One region of the Paenibacillus sp. FSL L8-0502 genome, then DNA from elsewhere that is predicted to be linked to it. Evidence: riboswitches for the same ligand, from Rfam matches in the RefSeq annotation. Region 1 holds a riboswitch; each other region holds the start of a gene.
What was found. Region 1 has a riboswitch for cobalamin ahead of metE (5-methyltetrahydropteroyltriglutamate--homocysteine S-methyltransferase). Riboswitches for the same ligand answer to the same signal wherever they lie in the genome.
Positions count from the first base shown of each region.

Region 2: linked by a shared signal. The riboswitch ahead of NSQ57_RS06955 (cobalamin-binding protein) and the one ahead of metE (5-methyltetrahydropteroyltriglutamate--homocysteine S-methyltransferase) in region 1 are both predicted to bind cobalamin.
Region 3: linked by a shared signal. The riboswitch ahead of NSQ57_RS24595 (ABC transporter substrate-binding protein) and the one ahead of metE (5-methyltetrahydropteroyltriglutamate--homocysteine S-methyltransferase) in region 1 are both predicted to bind cobalamin.

Region 1 covers NZ_CP151958.1:5,392,580-5,397,043, reverse strand. The annotation lists gene metE (5-methyltetrahydropteroyltriglutamate--homocysteine S-methyltransferase) at 1-1,203, opposite strand, end outside; cobalamin riboswitch at 1,364-1,560, opposite strand; gene nrdG (anaerobic ribonucleoside-triphosphate reductase activating protein) at 1,740-2,237, opposite strand; gene NSQ57_RS23580 (anaerobic ribonucleoside triphosphate reductase) at 2,234-4,183, opposite strand.
Region 2 covers NZ_CP151958.1:1,566,286-1,570,749, reverse strand. The annotation lists gene NSQ57_RS06965 (ABC transporter ATP-binding protein) at 1-529, opposite strand, end outside; gene NSQ57_RS06960 (iron ABC transporter permease) at 526-1,572, opposite strand; gene NSQ57_RS06955 (cobalamin-binding protein) at 1,569-2,576, opposite strand; cobalamin riboswitch at 2,783-2,975, opposite strand; gene NSQ57_RS06950 (histidine phosphatase family protein) at 3,098-3,850, opposite strand; gene cbiB (adenosylcobinamide-phosphate synthase CbiB) at 3,900-4,464, opposite strand, start outside.
Region 3 covers NZ_CP151958.1:5,613,719-5,618,182, reverse strand. The annotation lists cobalamin riboswitch at 460-660, shown strand; gene NSQ57_RS24595 (ABC transporter substrate-binding protein) at 877-2,457, shown strand; gene nikB (nickel ABC transporter permease) at 2,473-3,402, shown strand; gene NSQ57_RS24585 (ABC transporter permease subunit) at 3,417-4,232, shown strand; gene NSQ57_RS24580 (ATP-binding cassette domain-containing protein) at 4,232-4,464, shown strand, end outside.

The DNA of each region.
Region 1 (4,464 bases):
TGCCGCTGAGCTGTTGAAACGGGCTACCGCATCTGCACTTTGTCCAAGCTTGGTGAGTGCGGATGGATCGTGTTTGCCAAGTGCAGCCGTCAGGACGGCGATTTCCTCAAGCTTTTCATCGGCAAAAGCCAGCGCTTGCACCAGTTCTCGATCCAGCTTGTGCTCTGCTTCCAGACTGACTGGCACATGCAGCAGACTGCATGATGGCTGTACGATAAGCTGCTCGGCAGTGGTCTGTTCTGCTAACTGACCCAGCAGGGTAGCCACAGCGTTAAGGTCGCTGCGCCATATATTGCGCCCGTCAATGACCCCAGCGCCCAGCGTTTTTCCTTTAGGGAAACCATACTGCAATATATGCTGGAGATTTTCGCCATCATCATACACAAAATCAAGACCCAGTCCCTGTACCGGAAGTGCGGACAGACGCTCATAATGGTCCAGGCTGCCAAAGTAAGTTTGCAGCATTATATTTAAAGAGGGCGCAGCTTGGGCCAAAGCTTCATAGACTTCCTGAATAATGTCCAGATCCTCTACTGGGAATGAGGTGGTCAGGACAGGTTCATCGATTTGGACCCACTGAACACCTTCTGCTGCTAGTTCAGACAGGACACGGGTGTATAAAGGCAGGAAGGTTCTTATAATAGAAGCAAGCTCCTTGCGATCATAGCCTTTGGAAAGGGTAACGAATGAATAGGGGCCGATGAGGACCGGTTTCCCATCAATGCCTAGCTCTTGTTTTGCTTCACGATAAGCCCGTAAAGGTTTATTTTCAGTGAACACCGGGACTGCGTTTGCCAATTCAGGAACGATGTAGTGATAATTGGTGTTCATCCATTTGGTCATTTCACTGGCGGTTGCTCCCTTCTGTCCACGAGCGATCCCGAAATACACGGACAGAGGAATCGGACCTGCGGGACGATGGTTGAACCGTTCGGGTACGAGACCAAACATCACAGATGTATCCAGCATGTGATCATAATAGGAGAAGTCTCCGACAGGAATGCGATCAATCCCCTTGTCACGCTGCTTGCTCAGATGCTCCAACCGTAATCTTTTCATTTCCGTTTGCAGTTCGCTTTCGCTAATACTGCCGTTCCAGAAGCGTTCCAGTGCTTTCTTCCATTCCCGGTTTTCGCCGATACGCGGATATCCTAGATTACTGCTAATTAAGCCGGACAATTCAGGCCATTCAATGACGGACATGTACTTTTCCTCCTAGTGGGTGGCTGTTTTATTTTTACGTACCAAAAAAGGCATTCTTCCCCCCAGAGTTAAAAATAAGTAGGGGAAAGAATGCCTCCGTGATTAAAAAATCAAAAATACGGCGACTGCTCTTAACACCTCCCTATCTTCCGTAGGTACTTGCGATGTTGTTAAAATAGGCAGGTCTCCTGACTTACGGATCATGACTCTCAGCATCCCTTCCCGGTCTGTGGACCAGTGGTTGTATGAACAGCTGAAAGTTCCCCGTTTACAGTGGCGGGACCGTGCCGGATTTGCACCGGCTTCCCTTTTAAGCCTGATCTGAATAGAACAGACACCTATCTCCAAGCTATGCGGTTAAGGTATGACGAATAATTATGCACTCGTATACTTGTTCACCATCATAAGTGAAACTTGCAGGATGCGCAATAGAAACTACAATGGAATCTGTTAGGGATATGCAAAAAAAGACAAGCCTCATCCATGATGGAGACTTGTCCTAGATTAGATATAGCATTTGCCGAGTAACCTTCGCCTTAAGTCAATGAAACGGTGTAACCTGCCTGAATGCTGGCTTTTACATCTACCAGACGCTGGTTGCGACTGCCCCGGAAGGGAAGGGTCAGGTCCTTTTGCTGTTCTACAAAACGACCATCCACAATCACATCGCACAAAAGCGCTAGCTCCTGTCGCTCCTGATCTGTGAGTAGATCTTCATAGACAAAGCCAGTGTAAGCCCACACGGTTCGGTCGGGACAGGCCGCACGGAAGTCGCGCACAAATTGCGAGCATTCTGCTGCTGAGAAAAACGGGTCTCCCCCGCAGAGAGTCAGTCCATCCAACAACGGATTATCCATGATGTCACGAATGACTTCCTGTTGTCGTTGGGGTGTGAATGGCTCACCTGCACGGAAGCTCCACGACGCTGGATTAAAGCATCCGGGACAGGCATGACGGCAACCGCTAATGAACACGACGGTGCGCAGGCCGTATCCTTCGTTCAGAGATTCCGGAATGTAGCCACACAAATTCACTTATGTTTCACCCGGTCTCGAACTTCTGCCTGTTTTGCAGCATTAAAGCGAACGGTATAATCCCCTGTCAGATATCCGGTTACCCGACGTAAGCGCTGAAAGTGTGTGTGCTCCTCATCTGTGCCACATTGGGGGCAGCTTGTCCCGATAATCCCTTCATAACCGCATTCTGTACAACGATCCACCGGATGGTTGATGGAGAAGTAGCCGATATTCTGATGCAGCGCGTATTGAACAATTTTAAGAAACGCATCCGGGTTATTCCGCGCATTACCGTCCAGCTCAATGTATGATATCGCACCAGCGTTGCATAGGTTATGGAACGGAGCTTCCAAGCTGATTTTACGAGCAGCCGGGAGCGTGTAATACACGGGAATATGAAAAGAATTCGTGTAATATTCTCGATCATTCACCTCAGGAATAATCCCGAAATCACGTTGATCCAGCAAGGTGAACTTGCCCGACAGACCTTCGGCAGGCGTAGCGAACAATGTAATATTCAAATTGTGATATTCACTCATTCGATCGCAATACACGCGCATAGAAGTGATGATTCGTTGTGCCTCTCGGTATACGAAATCATCCTCCCCGTGGTGTTTCCCGTATAGTGCCTTCATGCACTCAGCCAGTCCGATGAATCCGATCGAAAGCGTACCGTGTTTTAGTATGCTTCCCACCTTATCATCTGGCTCTAGTTGTTCTCCACCTTCCCATACCCCTTCGCGCATCATAAAGTCCGAGGCTTTGGCCGGCTGGCTGGTCTGGATTTGATAGCGATGGATTAAGCCATCCACCGCAATGCGCATAACTTCTTCTAGTCTCGCATCAAAGCGATCACGGTCAGGTGTCAGGCGTTTGCCTGTGCAAATACCATACTCAATGCCAAGCCGCACCAGATTAATGGTATTGAAGGAGAGATTTCCCTTACCACTCTGCCGATTTCTACCGAAACGGTCAGAAATGGTGCGGGTACGGCAACCCATTGTCGCTATAATGGTATCCGGGTCATCAGCACGGTAAAAAGGCAGGTTAAAGGTGGCATCCACATTCACAAAATTGGGATACATCCGTCTGCTAGAGCATTCTACCGCCCGTAAGAACAAATCATAATTGACGTCGCCTTCTGCCTGATTGATTCCCTCTTTGCATTGGAAAATATGCTGTGGAAAAATAGGAGTTTCCCCGCTACCCAAGCCGCGAATCGTGGCCTCCAGCAGCGATTGAGTAACAAGCCGTCCCTCAGCAGACGTGCACATTCCGTAATTCAGTGAAGTGAATGGAATCTGTCCACCCGCGCGACTGCTCATGGTGTTCAGGTTATGAATGAGCGATTCAGCAGCCTGTCGGGTTTCCGTCTCCGTCTCTTCGCGAGCGAATGCGTATGAACGAGGGCAGGCTTCTTGCAAATGGGGATTGGCCATATGTAGTTCATCGTCAGTCAGACTGGATTCTATCTCTTCCTCGAACAGCCGAAGTCCCTTGCGCAGATGCTTGCGGAAGGACCGGGCAACGTATGGGGCAAGGTCCCAATCTATTTTATTGGCGGAGACACCTCCGAATTGGCTATTTTGCTGAGACTGGAATATGATGGCAACTAGTGCCATAGCGGACATAATCGTTTGCGGTGTGCGTACAGAGCCATTGCCTGTATTGAATCCGTCTTGTAGTAACCGGCCAAAAGGGATAAAGATACAATTCGTAGTTCCGAGTGCGTATTGGTCCAAATCGTGAACATATACATATCCGTGATCAATCGCGTTCGTCAGTTCAGGCGGAAGTACCCGCAGGCGCGCATACCATTTGGCATACTCGGACCCAAGCTTGCTCATTTTGCCGCTGAACGATTCTCCATTCAAATTTGCATTCTCCCGCAGCATGTCCAGATCTTGTGCCCCAATGACCCGCTCGCCGATGTCGTATAATTGATGTTCCTCCAGCACCTTCATCGTAAAACCCTCCATATAGTAAAATATATATATTTTTCACAAAAACAACATATTGATGATATCTAGTGATAACCAATTGTTTCGATCTATATATTGTATATACGTATACATCGGGAGTATGTGACTATTGTCACATTAGCAAGAGCGGCCGACACGAAAAAGCCAGGTATAGAGTAAGGGGCACATCCGTAGATATGCGCCTTACTCTATACCTGGCAATCGAAGTTGTGACAAAAAAATGAATAGGGTCGTCGGTACATTGTGTATGATTTTGGGATATA
Region 2 (4,464 bases), 2.0 Mb from region 1:
CGTCCAGCAGCAATATTCGTGGCTCCTGCACCATTACTTTTGCTAAAGCTACACGCTGTCGCTGTCCCCCACTCAAACGGTCTAATGCTCTGTCCGCCAGCGTGGTAAGACCCAATCGCTCCAGCACGCGATCCGCGATCGCCTCCACATCAACACCCTTTTCCCTGCCTAGCCAGTCCTGATGGGGAAAACGTCCCATTTCTACGACTTCCCTGACGGTGTATCCCACGGGAGGAAGCCCTTCCTGTTGGAGTACGGCTATGAGTCGGGAAAGCTCTTTCCTGCTGTAGCTACCGACCTTTTTGCCATAGATATGAACGTTTCCCGAAGTTGGCTGATCTACACCGGAAAGCAAATGCAACAAGGTCGATTTTCCACTGCCGTTCGGACCAATAATCCCCCACCAAGTTCCTTCGTCGACGCTCCAGCTTATATTTTTTAAAGCATGGAACTCTCCATAGGCACGTGTCAGACCCACTACCTCTAATGCCCGATCACGCACCTTCTGTGATTCACTTTGTTCTGTCACAGCAGTCCCCCCCTGCGCAGCTTCTTGTTTCGGTACAGGAGATATGCGAAGAACGGTGCCCCAACAAAGGCCGTCATCACGCCCAGAGGAATTTCTGTGGGGGCTAACAATGTGCGAGCCGCCGTATCTGCCCAAGCCATAAAAACAGCTCCGCCGAGCGCAGATAATGGAACAATCATACGGTAATCAGGACCTGTCACCAGACGAATGATATGCGGTACAACGAGTCCAACAAAGCCAATCACGCCACACACCGAGACAGCGGCTGCTGTCAGCAGCGTGGAAATAATCAGAACAGATAGCTTCGTCGCATCTACATGAACTCCCATGTGCGCCGCCTGACGTTCACCCAAAGCCAAAATATTCAGCACACGTGCCCGGTTCCATAGAAATACCAGCCCTATGACCACATAAGGTAAAAGGATTCCTGTATATGACCAACCGCGCAGACTAAGACTTCCCATCGTCCAGTACAATATTTCATTGACCGTCTCCTTCGACATGGCTGTCAGAAAGGAAACAACCGCTCCCAGAAAGGATTGCATCACCACACCCGACAAAATGAGACTTTGTGTCGGAATTTTCCCACCTTCCCGTGCCAACGTCAGCACCATCCACAGCGTAAGCATTCCGGTCGTAAATGCCACTAGCGGCAGCGTCCATATGCCAACAAATGAAAATTGAAGGCCCCAATAAATCAGTACTGCCGCTCCTACCGAAGCCCCCGAGGATACCCCCAGTGTATACGGATCAGCCAAAGGATTACGCAGCACACCCTGAAATCCGGCTCCCGCCAGCGCCAGCGCTGCTCCTACCAACATTCCCAGTAACACTCGTGGCAATCTGACCTTCAAAATAATCTGCTCTGAGGATGTATTCCAATCCGGTGTAAACGTATCGCCTAACCACGGTAGGTGGTTAACCAGAATGCCCGTGATTTGGCTGACCGGAAGCTTGGCCGAGCCGATGCCAAGACAGAGCAGCAGCGTCAGCAACAGCAGGACAAGACCTGTCCCTCCAAAGCCGATCAGTTTACGGTTCATTTGAAAATTTCAGGATACACGCCCTTGGCCACTTCCTTGAGACCTTCCGTTACGCGTGGACCCGGACGACTGATCAAATTATCATCCACGGCAAATACCCGGTTGTGGCGAACAGCCGATATTTGATCCCATCCACTGCGAGCTTTAATGATATCACCGAGCGTCTGGCCCGTTTTGTCGTCCTTGACACTTTTGCTGTACAAAATCACGTCAGGGTTCGCAGCAATAATATTTTCTTCACTAATTTGGTACCACCCCTTCTGCGTGGCACCTACATTTTCGCCGCCCGCCAACGTAATCAGCTCGTCCATAAACTCGCCTTTACCCACTGTCCAGCCTGGTGAAAACTCGACGTATACCCGCAGCTTCTGCCCTTTACCGATATTTTTAATTCCTTCTTTTACTTCTGCTACATCTGCTCTCATCTTGTCAGTCACCGCTCTTGCTTCTCTCTGATGATCGGTGATTTTCCCATACAATTCGATGTTAGCCATGACATCTTCCACTGTCTTCGGTTCCGTTTTAAAAATCATAATTCCCATGTCGCGCAGCTTGGTCGTAGCCTGTTCACTAAGTGATATCCCTGCAAAAACGACTTCCGGGTTCGCAGCAATGATCGCCTCTTCGTTTGGTTTCATAATACCGCCCACTTTAGGCTTTTTCGTAGCTGCTTCCGGGTAATCAGAGTAGTCGGAGACGCCGACAATTTCCTTATCCAGCCCAATGGCGAACAACGCCTCGGTTTCTGCCGGGGAGACGGAAACGATTTTATCCGGCGCTTTTTTGAATGTAAATTCCTGTCCTGTTGCATCTTTAACTGTGAGCGGGTAAACCGTTTTGCCCGGAGGCTCTTGTGCGTTTACTGCCTGTCCCGGCTGCTGTGAAGAAGCCTGACCCTCTTTATTTTCTGCATTTTTTCCATTAGCGCCACATGCACTCAGCACAACTGCCAAAATCAGAGCCAATAGACCTGTTGTCCACACCTTTATTTTTTTTCCTGCCATGATTTGCACCCCTTCATAAATAAATCGTTAAGAGCGTTACTTGAACATCATCAGATATCTTCTAAATCTAGCCTTCTTTTCCTATCAAAAACCCCCGCATCCTCATATCAGGACACAGGGGTCACGTTAGCGCAGATCGTGCGCAGGCGGCAGCTTCTTTCCGCATGGACAGTCACTGCGAACACGTCATCCTTTCCTCGAAGGATTATGGTGACAGGCGGACGGGCAGGTATCCTGACTTATGGTAAAATACATGTCCTGAAATTCTTTCATATGCTTAGTAACATTTAAAGAGGACTAACGGGCATGTTTCCATTTACAGTGGCGGGACCGCGCCGGATTCACACCGACTTCCCTTTTAACAGCGCAGGGAGGGAAACCATAGTTTCATCACGCTGCGCCGACCTCGTCTGCTGGATATTTGATGTAGTGGTAGTCAAGCCGTTCTTTTACTTGATGATTATAGGTTAAAATGAGGCGGCTTACAACCCAAACAGCCTCTTTATCCGCTGGTGTCTAACCTAATGAGGAAGCATTTCCGCTATGTAATTGTGCGGTCCTGCCAGCCTCAATTGAATCCTTAATGCTTCTCCCGGCTTCGGATTCAGACTCCAAAAATCATGGCCCGGTATCAGCATGCAAGCTAGCTGACGAATTACGCCACCATGCGTAACGACCAAAACAGAGGGCGACGTAGCAGTCAAATCCATGGGTTGAACTTCCATAGCAACACGCCATTCATACAGAGAGTCAAGAAATTTGCGCAGACGATTTACAAAATCTGTCCAAGACTCTCCACCAGGTGGGGTGATCCGTTGCGGCTCATCAATCCAAGCCCGATACAACGACACATCCTTGAGCATGTCATACGTTTTTCCATCCCACTCGCCAAAATGAAGCTCTCGCAGACATGGTTCCATCATAGGAGGCATAGTAGATAGGGAACGCCCAGACGTCAACTCTGATTCCGGCACAATGATCTGCAAGGTCTGGCGACATCGCATTAAGTCGCTGCAATAGATTCGAGCAAAGGACTGACCTTGCAATTTTTCCTGCAAAGGCTTTAATTCCTGCTCTGCCCCCGGTAGCAAACCTAAGTCGGAGTGTCCCAGATATCGACGTTCCTTGTTCCATAAGGTTGTGCCGTGACGAACTAACACGAGCTCCATATCCCAATGCAGATCTTCTTTAGCATCATACGGCACCTTATCCTCCTGTGAGTTCGGTCTTTGTGCGTATTCTACTGTCCTTTTTGCTGCTATATCTTGTTTCAAGAAATGTCACTTCCTGCTCGATCATTATTCAGTGTGTCACTCCTCACCCTCACCGCACCCATCCCAAGGCAAAACAACCTGCGGCTCCTAACAAACACAATCCTACAAACATACTGGACACGGCGAACATCAGCTGGATCGTATGCCGTATATCTTTCGACTCTAGCGGTCGTATCCAATCCCCCATGTATGCACGAAAGGAGCGCACGCCATGATACACATTATATCCTCCAAGACGAATCCCCAATGCACCAGCAACAGCCGATTCCGGGAAGCCACTGTTCGGACTTGGGTGCAGACGAGCGTCTCGCTTGACTGTGCGCCAGCTTCTTGCAGCATCTCGTTTGTACATCCACGCCGCTATCACAAGCATTGCCGCTGTCAGGCGTGCTGGAATGTAGTTAGCCACATCATCTAGACGTGCTGAAGCCCAGCCTAAATGCAGATACTTTTCATTTTTGTAGCCAACCATGGAATCGAGCGTATTCACAGCACGATAAGCCAGCGCCAAGGGTGCTCCCCCGATCAAGGCATAAAAAAGCGGGGAAATAATCGCGTCCACGATATTTTCAGCGACCGTTTCAACCGTACCGCGTACAATCTCAGGCTCATCA
Region 3 (4,464 bases), 220 kb from region 1:
GTGTCGTGCTACGATGTGTTGCGTTGGATGGTTACGTTACTAAGCCTGGTGTTTAGTATTCGTAAACTTTATCGCTGGCTACGTCGGAAATTTCGGAACAAGCGAAAACCCACCGCGTAATTAGGTTGGCCCCTAACGGTGGGTTTCGTTTGCATTAACCATTAGTTATGCAGCGCGCCGTGGGTGATCCACAGCCTTTCAAGTCCTAAGAGTCTTTGCCGTTGGCGCGGCGAAGACTCTTTTTAGTATACGGACACGGTGGTTTACTCTATACCTAATTTTAACACTTCAATTGCGTACACGCAATTGGAGGTTAGGTCTTGTTTCTACCTTATCGTTCAAATTTAAATTATTGTGCAGCCTTTATTGACAAGCCTGTGACAACAAAATAAGATCGTAATGAAAAGAAATAAAGGAAGAAAACAGGTGTGAGCCGGACAACTCTATGTATGGGGTTTCGTAGAGACGATGTACATAGTTGTTGAGCATGTTCACTTAAAAGGGAAGTTCGGTTGATTCCGACACGGGCCCGCCACTGTATACAGGCATCAGCAGGATACTGCTGGAGCTTTCAGAACAGCCACTGGAATTGTGAAGAACCGGGAAGGCCTGAAAGATACGCCTGGAGTCAGGAGACCTGCCTGTTTTGACATCACTGTCAGACCCACGGGATGCTGGGGAGGTGGTTAGGCGTGCTGCATACGGAATGTCTGAAACCGATCTGATCCCTTCTATGTTTTTGGAGTTGGCTTCGAGGTGAGTTCTGACATTTTATATTGAAGGCATTTCTGACTGCTAATTAAGTGGTCTGGAATGCTTTTTTCGCGTTTTGCGTTAGGTTTATGCGATTTTACAAGATAGAGGGGGATTCATCGAATGATAAGCAGTCGTAGTAGGCGTTCATGGTTGATATGTACAGGGGTGATGCTGCTGCTGGCAGTTATGGCTCTTTCGGGATGTGCCAGCAATAGGACGTCGGATAGCTCCGGCAAGGGTGAAAACGCGTCAGCACAACAAACAGCGACAGATAAAAAGCTGGTAATGGCGTATACATGGAAACCGTCAGGCGTTGACCCGCATGGAGATAATAGCTGGGATGTGATGCGATCCGGTGCAGGTGAGACACTGGTACGTTTGAATGAAAAGCTGGAGCCTGTGGCTTGGCTGGCAAAGGAGTGGAAGCAGGATAGCCCTACAGTTTGGACGTTCAGCTTGCAGGATAAAGTCACTTTTCATAATGGAAAAAGTATGGGTGCAGCAAGTGTAAAAGCGTCTTTGTTACGCTCTATTGAGAAAAGCCATCTGGCGAAGGATTTACTGAATGTGAAGTCCATTGATGTAAGCGGCCCGCTGGCCTTGAAGATCACGACAAACCAGCCGAATGCGGCGTTGGTGTCTAATCTAGCTGATCCATCGACGATTGTACTGGATGTGGCATCGATGAAAGATGAACAGAGTTACCCAGCGATGACAGGCGCCTTTAAAATCAAAGCGTTCAACAAGGACCAATCGTTGGTCGTGGAGCGTTATGACGGATATTGGGGCGAGAAGGCACGACTGGCTGAAGCGACGATGAAGTTCATTACGGACGGGAATTCGCGCCTGATGGCGCTGCAATCCGGCGAGGTGGACGTAGCGACGGATATTCCGGTTGATAACGCAGAGGTACTGAAAAAGAACGGCAAGCTGCAAGTGCTGTCAGCTCCGTCCTTGCGCACCCATATGATCGTGTACAATATGGAATCGCCAGTATTCAAGGATGTGGCGAACCGTAAGGTGGTGGACAGCCTGATTCCACGCGCATCGATTGTGAGCGCCGTCATGAGGGACTTCGGTACGGAGGCAAGCAGCCCGTTCCCGAGCATTCTTCCCTTCGGTAAAGTTGAGCGTAAAGCGCTGGACGGAACGGCAGAGCAACTGTTGACGAAGGATGGCTGGCAGAAGGACGCCCAAGGGACATGGACTAAGCAAGGCAAGCCGTTCGAGGTTACGCTGCTGACTTTCCCTCAGCGTCCGGAGCTCTCTGTTATGGCTGAGGTCATCCAAAGCCAATTGCTGAAAGAGGGAATCCAGGTCAAGATTCGCAAGGTGGAAAATATCGACGAGGCGTTGACCAAAAACGATTGGGATTTTGCTATGTACAGTATGCTTACTGCTCATACAGGAGAGCCGCAATATTTTATGGACATGTTTTATTCTTCGAAAAGCGAAGCCAATGTAAGCCGTTATAGTTCCAAACCGCTAGAGAGTATTCTGAACAGCTTGAAGCTGGCGAAGGATACAGCGCAGCGTAATGCCATGACACTACAAGCGCTGGATATCATCAATACGGATTTGCCACAGTCGTTCATTGTGCATCCTGATAATGTGTTTGGCGTGAAAAAAGGGGTGGGGGGGTTTACACCGCATCCGATCGAGTATTACTACATTACAGCGCAATCCGATATTGCGGAATAACGAGCTGCGTATCCTATGATTCGTTTTATACTGGAACGTGTGGCGCAGCTGCTTATCATTGTATTCGTGGTGTCCACGCTGACTTTTGTACTGATGCGGCTGGCCCCTGGAGACCCTGCTACCATTTTGCTCACCGCGCATAATATCCCTGCCTCTGAGGAGGCGTTGACGACGCTACGAAAGGAACTGGGCTTAAACGAACCGCTTCATATTCAATATGTGAACTGGCTGCGGGATGTGTTCACAGGGCATTGGGGCACTTCGTATGTATCCAAGGAGTCGGTGCTAGCCGAACTGTGGAACAGACTTCCTGCTACTGTGGAGCTAGCTGCTGCGGGCTTCGCCGTCATGACGGTGCTTACGCTGGGGCTGGGGCTAGCTGCCTCGCTAAAAATCAGCGGCCCACTGGATCGTCTGGGCAGGCTGTTCGCCCTGCTGGGATCGTCGATCCCCTCTTTTTGGTTTGGTTTTCTGTTGATCTATCTATTCTCCGTTCGCTTGGGCTGGCTCCCATCCATGGGAAGGGAGGACTGGACACATCTAGTGCTCCCAGCGCTGACTCTTGGCGCAGGTTTGGGAGCTGTGCAAGCACGCGTACTGCGCGCTCAAATGCTGGAGCTGGGTGACCGGAATTTTGTGAAAGCAGCGAAGGCTCGAGGCTTTTCACGTTTGCATATCCTGTTTTTTGAGATATTTAGGCATGCGGTTCTGCCTATAATTACACTGCTAGGTACCAATCTATCATTTATGCTGGCAGGTAATGTGATTGTAGAGACCATTTTTTCATGGCCGGGGTTGGGCAAGTATTTTATAGATGCGATTACACAGCGAGATTATCCGGTGATTCAGGGGTATGTTATTTTCGCCGTATTTTTAATTGTAGGAGTTCAGTGTTTGGTGGATGTGGTCCAGACGGCGATAGATCCGAGGCTACGTTTGCGTTAAGGAGGAAGCTGAAAATGAAAAAGATACGGCTTTCCTTTCAAGGGAGCTTGCTGGCAGGAGGCGTACTGTTTGGTCTGATCGTGCTGCTTGGGTTATTGGCTCCATGGGTCGCTCCTCATGATCCTCTCCAAGTGGACCTTTTGAACCGTCTGGCACCACCCAGCCGGAAATATCCTTTCGGTACGGATCATCTGGGCCGGGATGTGCTATCACGGCTAATTTACGGGATTCGGATGAGCGTGCTAATCGCATGTGCGATTACTGTAGCTACGTTGTGCTTCAGTCTGCCTATAGGGTTGCTTATTGGTTATGTGCGCGGACGCGTGGACCAGCTGGTTATGCGAGGAATCGACGGGGTACTGGCTTTTCCTGATATTATTTTAACAGTGGCAATTGTCGGTATTTTGGGTCCGGGTTTTGTTAACATGACCCTTGCGATTATTGCGGTACGGTGGGCGGGCTATGTCCGATATATCCGTAGTCTGGTTCAAAAAGCTTGTCAGGAGGACTACGTTCGGTATGCCCGTTTATCCGGCAATTCACACGTACGTATACTGAGCCGTTATGTATTGCCACAAGCGTTGCCGCAATTGTTGGTTTATGCGGTATGGGATATCGGACGCGTGGTGCTGATGATCGCTGGGCTGTCCTTTCTTGGACTGGGGGTACAGCCGCCCAAGCCAGAGTGGGGCGTGATGCTGCATGATGCCACCTCATATTTTCAGGTGGCTCCGCATGTCATGATTTTCCCAGGCTTGGCGATTATGCTATTCGTACTTGCCTGCCAGCTTTTGGGCGACCGCTTTTCGGAAAAGGAGGCGGCCAAATAGTGGAGGATCAAACAGCCCTTGGGGGCAAGGATACGATAGAACAAGTGGCAGGTCGAAAACCGTTGTTACACGTGGAACATTTGGAAATCTGCCGCACAGGCGTAGGAGCAAGCAGAAGTGGGAGCAAACCACTGCTGCGTGATGTGAGCTTTTCCATATATTCAGGGGAGATTGTGGCCCTGACCGGACCGAGCGGATGCGGCAAGAGCCTGACCGCACACGCAATCGCAGG